One region of the Exiguobacterium sp. s191 genome, then DNA from elsewhere that is predicted to be linked to it. Evidence: predicted binding sites of a transcription regulator. Region 1 holds the regulator's gene; each other region holds the start of a gene.
What was found. The regulator Rex, encoded in region 1, represses fermentation and respiration genes when NADH is low (regulators of the CRP and FNR family bind a similar motif). The targets are predictions, from matches to a motif close to TTGTGAAATATTTCACAA.
Positions count from the first base shown of each region.

Region 1 (3,124 bases):
TGGTCGGCTCATCGAGAATGAGGAGCTCTGGTGCTTGCAGGAGCATCTTTGCTAAGGCAAGCCGTGTCCGTTGACCACCGGATAATGTCTGAATCCGGCGCGAGTAATCATCCGGATAAAAGCGCATGCCGTGCAAAACGGAGCGGATATTTGCTTCGAACTGATAACCACCCGCTTCTGAGAAGTCGTGTTGCGCTTGATCGTATGTCTTCAAGAGACGATCGTAAGCGACCGGGTCGTTCAAGATATGCTCCATGCCCATTTCGATTTCCATCCGGCGCAATGTCCGTTCTTGTTCTTGGAGATGTTCAAAGACGGTCAGCATCTCGTTCCAGATCGTCTCGTTCGATTCGAGACCACTGTCTTGCGCGAGATAACCGATTTTGACATCCTTGCCTTTCATGATGTCGCCCGAGTCATGACTGAGTTCGCCAGCAATGATTTTGAGCAAGGTCGATTTACCGGCACCGTTTCGTCCGACGAGCGCAATCCGATCGCGCTCTTGTACTTCCAATTTGATATTTTCTAAAATCGGCTCGACGCCGAATGATTTCGAGAGTTGGTTGACTTGTAAGAGTATCATTTCCATCCATCCTTCCACCTTTTAGTCTATCACGAACAAAAGCGCGAGGTCCTGCGGAATATATTATTTGTGACTCTATGTGAAGTGGTTTACAATCAAGGAGAGTAGAAAGCTTTTTGCAAAGATTTGGGTGCCACGATGGATGTGGCCGAAGGGGGAACTGCAGGATGAATGGACCAGACACAAAAATTCCACAAGCGACAGCAAAACGGTTGCCGCTATATTATCGCTTCATCCAAAGTTTATACAATTCAGGCAAGCTCCGCGTCTCTTCTGCTGAGTTAAGCGAGGCGGTGAAGGTTGATTCAGCAACGATTCGTCGCGATTTTTCCTACTTTGGGGCATTAGGGAAGAAGGGGTATGGATATAACGTTCAACATCTCTTAACGTTTTTCCGCAAAACCTTGAATCAAGATGAGGTGACGAATGTTGCCTTAATCGGGGTCGGTCATCTCGGAACAGCGTTTGCAAATTATAACTTTTTAAAGAATAATAGTACTCGGATAGTCGTTGCGTTTGATGCGGACGAAGAGAAGGTCGGAACAACGACGCATGACGTTCCAATCTATCATGTTTCGGACATGAAAGAACAAATCGAAGCGAATCAGGTCGATGTTGCCATCTTGACGGTTCCATCCCAGTTCGCGCAGTCAGTAGCGGATGAGTTAGTCGAGTATGGTGTGACAGGCATCCTGAACTTTACGCCAGCGCGGTTGAACGTGCCAGCGAGCGTCCGGGTCCATCACATTGATTTATCGATCGAGTTGCAGTCGTTAGTTTATTTCATGAAGCATTATTCGCAATCAGCTGAAGGAGTGAAATCATAATGGAAAACCTTATTCCGCTCACACTAGGTATCGGACCTGCGAGCATCGGATTAATCGCGGTCGTCGCGTTGATCATCTTTGGACCGAAGAAGTTACCAGAATTCGGACGTGCTGCTGGTCAGACATTGAAAGAGTTCAAGAATGCCACGAACGGCATCATGGACGACGATAAAAAGGACGAACCGAAAGAGAAGTGATTGAATCATGACGGTTGATCAAGAGCAAAGCATGACGTCGCACCTTGACGAACTCCGAAAGCGGATCGTCTGGTCGCTTATCATCGTCGTCGTCCTGTTCGCTGTCGCATTTCCGCTCGTCCGACCGCTCGTCCGCTTCTTGCAAGCAGACTTAAAAGAGCTCGGTATCGGTTTGAATGCCTTCAACGTCGCCGATCCTTTAATGTTGTATTTGAATCTTGCGTTCATTATTGCGCTGATTTTAGCGTCACCGTTCTGGATGTATCAACTCTGGGCATTCGTCCGACCAGGACTTTATGACAAGGAGCAAAAAGCGACATTGACGTATATTCCGGTCATCTTCTTTCTGTTTTTGGCTGGCGTAGCCTTCTCGTATTTCTGGTTGCTTCCCTTCTTGCTTGAAGTCTCAACGGATCTCGGGAAAGAGCTCGGAATCGAACAAGTCATCGGAGTGGAGAACTACTTCAGTTTCTTAATCCGGTTGACGATGCCGTTCGGTCTTCTTTTCCAATTGCCGGTCGTGACGATGTTCCTGACACGTCTGGGTCTCGTGACGCCATATTTCATGCGAAAGAATCGGAAATATGCGTACTTTGCGCTGTTCGTCGTTGCGGCATTGATCGCACCGCCGGACGTGACGTCACACTTGATGATCTCGGTGCCATTGTTCGTTCTCTATGAGATCAGCATCTTGATTTCTGCGCGAACGTACAAAAAAGTCTTGATCCTCGAGCAACAGGCAGAGCTTGAACGACAGGCGGATTTGATGCGTGAATTGAATAAATGAATCGTGAATTCCTTCCGACGATTTTTGGAAGGAATTCTTTTTTATGAAAGCGTTATTTTTATATTGATAAAGCAGTTAGTGATACGTATACTAAAGATAATTCATGGGGGCTTAGCTCAGCTGGGAGAGCGTTTGGCTGGCAGCCAAAAGGTCGTCGGTTCGATCCCGATAGTCTCCACCAATACCAAACATCTAACTCCTCGAGGCTTCGAGGAGTTTTTATTTTACTCCCAGTTTAATTCCTTAAAAATATAAAATGTCATGTAAAACAAATAAATTAAAAAAATAGGCAAATATAAATTGTTTATTTCCATTAAATTCATTAAACTAAATATACAGAATTTTCGTTTAACTGTTTTATCAGTAGTACTACTATGGTTTTACAGAAAAGGGGAAAACGAACGCATGAAGAAGAAGATTGCACTTATGGCAGCCGTCTTAATGACGTCTTCCAATCTAGTCAGTGCGCAAGGTGCACTGTCGTCGCAAGACAAAGCAACGGGTCAAAAACCGCAAGCGCTCTCTTTGAAGAAATCGGGGCAAGAGAAGAACTACAAACAATCGGATAAAGTCCGTGTCGTCATCGAGATGGAGGAGAAACCGGCGATTCAAATCGCCCAGGCTCAAAACAAACGGTATAGCACATTGAGCAATGCCGAAAAAGAGTCGATCAAAGATCGTCTCGTCAACGTCCAAAAATCAGTCAAGTCAGCCATCGCTAAAAAGGCGA
Region 1 is NZ_JACSNC010000001.1:2,206,794-2,209,917, reverse strand. Features, by position in the region: gene KNQ09_RS11545 (ATP-binding cassette domain-containing protein) at 1-583, opposite strand, end outside; gene KNQ09_RS11540 (redox-sensing transcriptional repressor Rex) at 751-1,410, shown strand; gene KNQ09_RS11535 (twin-arginine translocase TatA/TatE family subunit) at 1,410-1,607, shown strand; gene tatC (twin-arginine translocase subunit TatC) at 1,615-2,394, shown strand; tRNA gene KNQ09_RS11525 (tRNA-Ala) at 2,500-2,575, shown strand; gene KNQ09_RS11520 (S8 family serine peptidase) at 2,800-3,124, shown strand, end outside.

Region 2 (3,124 bases), on a different contig from region 1:
AGAAAGGACAAGGATATGTCGTACCGGAAAGTTTCACTCACGGCACATCGGCGCAACGGGAGCGTTGGTTCCAAAAAGGCTTTGATAACGGCACGATCGAAGGTGGAGACACATTCAAAGCGAAGAATCTATAAGACAGAGCAACGACAGTCCTTTTGAAACATCTTCCAGTCGTTTCCGTAAAGAAGAGGGAAGGATTCAAAGGAGAGTGTCGAAGTTGAAGCAGATCAGTCTATTTTTATTGCTGTATACGGCTGTCGTCGTATTGACGTACATCGTGTCACGATTTGCGCCAGACTTGTTGGTCTACATGGTCTATATCGCGATTGCATCATTACTTGTCATCACGGGCTATTTGTTGAAACGGCTCGTACTGAAGCGCTAAATACAAAAAACCTGTGTTCTGCTTACGCGGAACACAGGTTTTTTGTATTTAAAAGCCATCTTATGAACGGAACATCGTCGGATCATCTGGAACGTTCTCCAGGTAAGCGATCCGTCCGTTTTCATCGAGACGTGCGATATCTTTTCCGTCTTGCGTGAAGACACTACCGTCTGCCCGTTTTCCGCAAACTGCCCAGCGTGTTTCATATGTTCCTGGTGTTGTTTCTTCCCAGCCTGCATACATGTGCTTAATGTCTTGATTCGCCGTAAACACATGACGGACGAACTGTTTCCAGGCGTCGATGCCGTGCTTTGGTTGTCCGTTCAAGACGAACGTGATGTCTGTCGTGAATAAGGAAACGAGATCCTCGAAAGCATGTGCGTCTGTGCGTGACGCGTCGAATAAGTCGAAATAACGATTCAATACCATAGTAAAAACCTCTTTCTGTACATTAAAGTGTCATCATCCGGTCTGTGATTAACGCATGCAATCGTTCTAAATGCTCCGGTGGACAGGAGGCATCAATCGCTTGACGGATCGAGCCGATCGATTCGCGCTTCAACGTCGATTGCCACGCCTCTTCCGCCTCTGTCATCAGATTCGAGAGTAGACCGATTTCCTGTTCCTGAATTCCCATCAAATCCTCGAAGACACCGCTTGACGCATACAACGTCTGCTTGCCCTCGATCGCTTGATAGACGTCAAAGATTTGAATTTCGTCTGCCGGACGCCGTAAACGAAAGCCGCCTTTGACACCCTGTACGGAATACAACAGATCCGCCTGGACGAGTTTTCGTAAGAGCTTTTGGAAATAAGTCGGCGAGGCACCAAGTTGCTGGCTGATGAATTCACCGGGCAACACAGCGCGATCCGGAAGGAAGGTCAAGAGCAACATCGCGTAGACGGATTGCTCGACCCCGGTTTTCATTTGCATGAGAAATCCCCTTTCGTTAAACGTGGATAATGTATATCCATAATAGTTTTATTCGAAAGAATTGTCGAGTCATATGCTCTCACAAAACCGTCACACCTTTTCGACAGCATCTGCATGGCATCCCCGTTCCGGATTCGGTATACTGAATGTACGATATGTGAAAATATTCACTAAAAGTCGTTCACACTTTGTGAAAGGACGTTTGTATATGAATCCATTAAAAGGAATCGTCGAGATTCCACGCAGTATTCTCATTCAATTCATTATTGCAGCTTTCCTGATGGGGGTTGCGGTCGTCGGTCAATCGTATGGTATCGTGTTGACGGTCGATCGGATTTTCTTGAAGGAAAAACCGTTTGAAGCCGTCATTCCGTTACTGCTCGTCGTCCTCGGGATGCTGTTGCTCCGGGTCGCCGTGACGTATTGGAACGGTCGTCTCGGTACGACGTTATCGGCACACATGAAGCAGGCGCTTCGGGAAGCGCTCGTTGCGAAATACACGGGTCGTTCGGTCGAGATGATGCTACAAGGGCAAGCGGGACAGAAGGTCAGTGTCTTGCTCGACGCTGTAGACGAGATGGACAGCTACTACAGTCAGTACTTGCCGAAAGTAGTCCAGACGACGATTGTTCCCTTGATGGTCTTGATCGCGGCATTCAGCTATGACTGGATCACCGGTCTCGTCATGATGATTACGGCACCGTTCATTCCGTTGTTCTACATCATCATCGGCATCATGACGCAAAAGCGGGCCGATGCTCAACTCGAGAAGATGACGGCATTCTCGGGAACGTTCCTTGATACGTTGCAAGGACTGACGACCTTGAAGTTATTTGGTCGTGCGAAACGACAACGTGACGTCATCGAAAAAAGCAGTCTTGATTTCCGGGATGCGACGTTAACGGTCTTGAAGCTCGCCTTCTTGTCGTCGTTGATGCTTGAGTTCATCTCGATGCTCAGCATGGGAATGATTGCGCTTGAAGTCAGTCTGCGCTTGATTCTGTTCCAAAGCATCACCTTCATTCCGGCATTCCTGATGCTCGTATTGGCACCAGAATACTATCTTGCCTTAAAAGAGATGGGAGCTGCCTTCCATACGGGACGCGGTAGTGTCGCGGCAGCGAAACAGATTGCAGCCGAACTAACGGCAGACGATCGTCCTGTTGCCTTTGGTCAATCAGAACTTGCGATGAACCGTCCACCACGAATCGTTTTGGATGAAGTTGATTTTACGTATCAAGAAGGACGTTTTGCCTTACAAGACGTGACACTTGCGATTGAGCCGTATCAAAAGGTGGCATTGATTGGTCGCAGTGGTGCCGGTAAGTCGACTGTCTTACAGTTGATTGCCGGACTCGCGGATCCAAAAGAAGGACGGATTCTGCTCAACGGGATTAATCGCAGTCAGGTGGAGGAAGCGAGCTGGTTCCGTCAGTTGAGCTACATCTCGCAGCATCCGTATCTGTATGCCGGAACGCTGGCAGAAAACATCGCGATCGGTGAACTCCGTCAAGCGACGCCGGAAGATATCTTTGAGGCGGCGCAGGCAGCAGGGCTCGAGGAGCTGATTGCGACGTTACCTGAAGGGATCGACACGGTGATCGGAGAAGGTGGACGTGGTCTATCAGGTGGCGAGAAACAGCGCGTTGCGTTGGCACGCGCGTTCTTGAAACGACCGAACGTCATCGTCTTTGATGAACCGACGACAGGACTCGACGTTAAAACGGAGCGACTGCTTCAACAAGCGATCGAACAGCTTGGGCAAACAGCGACAGTCATCACTGTCGCACACCGTCTGCATACGA
Region 2 is NZ_JACSNC010000002.1:41,686-44,809, forward strand. Features, by position in the region: gene ypfJ (KPN_02809 family neutral zinc metallopeptidase) at 1-134, shown strand, start outside; gene KNQ09_RS11880 (hypothetical protein) at 218-385, shown strand; gene KNQ09_RS11885 (nuclear transport factor 2 family protein) at 446-814, opposite strand; gene KNQ09_RS11890 (Rrf2 family transcriptional regulator) at 837-1,319, opposite strand; gene cydD (thiol reductant ABC exporter subunit CydD) at 1,528-3,124, shown strand, end outside.
Region 2: cydD (thiol reductant ABC exporter subunit CydD) is a predicted target of Rex. The motif match lies at 1,475-1,492, and genes of this name have one in related genera.

Region 3 (3,124 bases), 1.6 Mb from region 1:
CCGATTTCAAGCATCTGTTCGGCAATCGTAAACGCTTCTTCGGTGGAAGCGACGCGGTACGCACCGAGGACGGGACTGAGTTTTTCATGAGACAATGGTTCTGCCGCTCCGACGTGCTCGAGTTCTGCGACGAGCATGACCGTTGTTTCCGGAACATCGATGCCGGCTTTTTCTGCGATCCATGTCGCAGGTTTTCCGACGATGTCCGCGTTGACGGCACATGTATCGGTTTTGATGACGAGTGATTCGAGGCGTTGTTTTTCTTCCGGTGTACAGAAGTAACAACCGAGTGCTTCCATTTCCGCACGAACCGTCGCATAAATCTCTTGGTCGACGATGACAGCTTGCTCAGACGCACAAATCATCCCGTTATCAAACGTTTTTGAAAGAACGAGATCGCTGACTGCCCGTTTGACTTTCGCTGACTGTTCGATGTAACAAGGGACGTTCCCTGGTCCAACACCGAGTGCCGGTTTACCTGTTGAATACGCTGATTTGACCATTCCTGCTCCACCTGTCGCAAGGACCATGGCGATGTTTTCATGGTTCATCAAGACTTTCGTTGCTTCAAGTGATGGTTCTTCGACCCATTGAATACAGTCTTTTGGTGCCCCGGCTTTGATGGCTGCGTCACGGAGTGTTTTCGCTGCTTCGACGGAACATCGTTGTGCCGACGGGTGGAACGCGAAGACGATTGGGTTGCGTGTCTTGATCGCAATCAATGCTTTGAACATCGTCGTTGATGTCGGGTTCGTGACCGGTGTGACACCACAGACGACACCGACCGGTTCAGCGATATAGGTGATGCCGTTTTGGACATCCTCTTCTAAAATCCCGACTGTTTTTTCATGACGTAGACTGTTGTAGATGTATTCTGTCGCAAACATATTTTTAATCATCTTATCTTCAAAGACACCGCGTCCCGTCTCTTCTGCTGCGAGACGAGCGAGTTCGACGTGCTGTTCGAGTCCGGCAAGTGCCATATCCCGGACGATCGTGTCGATTTTTTCTTGATCGAATGTCAGTAATTCTTGTAATGCACGTTGCCCTTTTTCAACGATTTGTCCAACTGCTTGTTCGACCGGCGTTGCCGTCGTTTTTGTTTTTTCTTTCACAGCCATGAGTGGTTTCCTCCCTGTCGTGGAACGAATCTGAGTTTGATTTGCCAACCATTATGTCAGGAATGCCAAGCTGTTTTTCAATAGTTTGTGCTTTCCTTCACAAATCAATCATAACCCCTTTTTCCTGTTTTGTGCATGACCATCCTGTGAATTCCCTCACACCTTTGATAGCGTTTACAACTGTTGTGAATTCCTCTTTTTCATCGTTTTGCTTCATGTACATAGATGTGTGCGATTTGTCACACCTCGCATTTTCCTGACTTGATAGCCGTTTCATCATCTTGTATTCTGATATGGGGTACATATTAAGAGCTACCACTAAAGGAGGACACTTGAATGTCAGTTGTACAGGAAATGCTAGCCTTCAACGAGCGATTCGTCGCCGAAAAACAGTATGAGCAGTTCGTCTCGGACAAGTTCCCAGACAAAAAGGTCGTCATCCTGACGTGTATGGATGCCCGCTTGACGGAGCTCCTCCCGCACGCACTTGGTCTTAAGAACGGGGATGCGAAGATCATCAAAAATGCCGGTGCTATCCTATCGCACCCATTCGGTTCCGTCATGCGCTCGATTCTCGTCGCGTTGTATGCCCTTGGTGCTGAAGAAGTCGTCGTCATCGGTCACCACGACTGCGGCATGAGCACGATTGATCCTAACCACATGATCAACGAGATGAAGGATCGGGGCATCGACCAACAGATTCTTTACACGCTCGAAGCATCTGGCGTTGATTTGAATCAATGGTTGCGTGGTTTCACGTCAGTTCAAGAAAGCGTCGCTCACTCGGTCAGCCTCGTGAAGAACCACCCATTACTACCGCCAGGAACGAATGTCCACGGACTCGTCATCGATCCAGGGACTGGTAAACTTGACGTCGTCGATTGCTGATCACTCTCTATAGAAGAAACGCAAATAGACTCGGATATTCTACTCCGTCTTAATTTAAAGATAACGTGCCATATTTTCTCGTAACGGAGAAGGATGGCACGTTTTTTGTATGAGTCATTTTCAGTGTTCAAAACGCTTCTCACTTTAAGCTTCAGGGTATAACAGAATGTAACTTCTTGTGGAGAGCTAAAAAGCGTATCATTCATCTTTCGATTACGAGGTCAGACTTTTACTCTTGACAGCATTCTAACATGGCTGTAAGATACTTTAGTATAGTACAGTGATAACAAAAGAAAGTGTGGTTTTACTGAATGATAAACGCCGTATTGTTTGCCGTCTTTTTACTATTTATTTTAGCGATCTTCCGCGTCCACATCGTGGTCGCGATGGTCATCAGTGCGTTTGCCGGTGGTCTCGTCGGTGGTCTTGACCTGACTGCGACGACAAAAGCATTCTCCGGTGGTCTTGGTGACGGGGCCGAAATCGCCCTGAGCTATGCGATGCTCGGTGCGTTCGCTGTCGCCCTCTCGAAAACGGGCTTACCGGATGCACTCGCGCACTCTTTGATTGCGCGTTCGCGTGGTAACGCAAGTGCCGCTTCCGTCAAAAAATTAAAAGGATTCATCTTGTTCGCGATTCTCTTGCTTGCGATCAGTTCACAAAACGTGTTGCCGATCCACATCGCGTTCATTCCAATCATCATTCCGCCGCTTCTTGGTCTGTTCAATCAATTGAAGATGGACCGTCGCCGGATTGCGATCATCATGACGTTCGGTCTTGTGACACCGTACATGTTCTTACCGGTTGGATTCGGAGATATTTACCTCAACCAGATTCTACTAAAGAACTTGAAGGCAAATGGTCTCGATACTGCTGGAGCTTCCGTCATCGAAGCGATGGCGATTCCAGCACTCGGAATGGTCGTTGGTCTCTTGATCGGTTTGTACACGTACCGGAAAGAGCGCACGTATGAGATGCGCGACATCGCACCGGACGATTATGAAATCCCGGTCATCACGAAAACGAAGCTTGTCTTAAGTGGAGTCGTCGTCATCGCGACCTTGATCGTACAACTACAGACCGGATCAATGATTCTCGCTGCGACGACGGGGTTG
Region 3 is NZ_JACSNC010000001.1:557,745-560,868, reverse strand. Features, by position in the region: gene adhE (bifunctional acetaldehyde-CoA/alcohol dehydrogenase) at 1-1,121, opposite strand, end outside; gene KNQ09_RS02865 (beta-class carbonic anhydrase) at 1,458-2,009, shown strand; gene KNQ09_RS02860 (Na+/H+ antiporter family protein) at 2,324-3,124, shown strand, end outside.
Region 3: adhE (bifunctional acetaldehyde-CoA/alcohol dehydrogenase) is a predicted target of Rex. The motif match lies at 1,207-1,224, and genes of this name have one in related genera.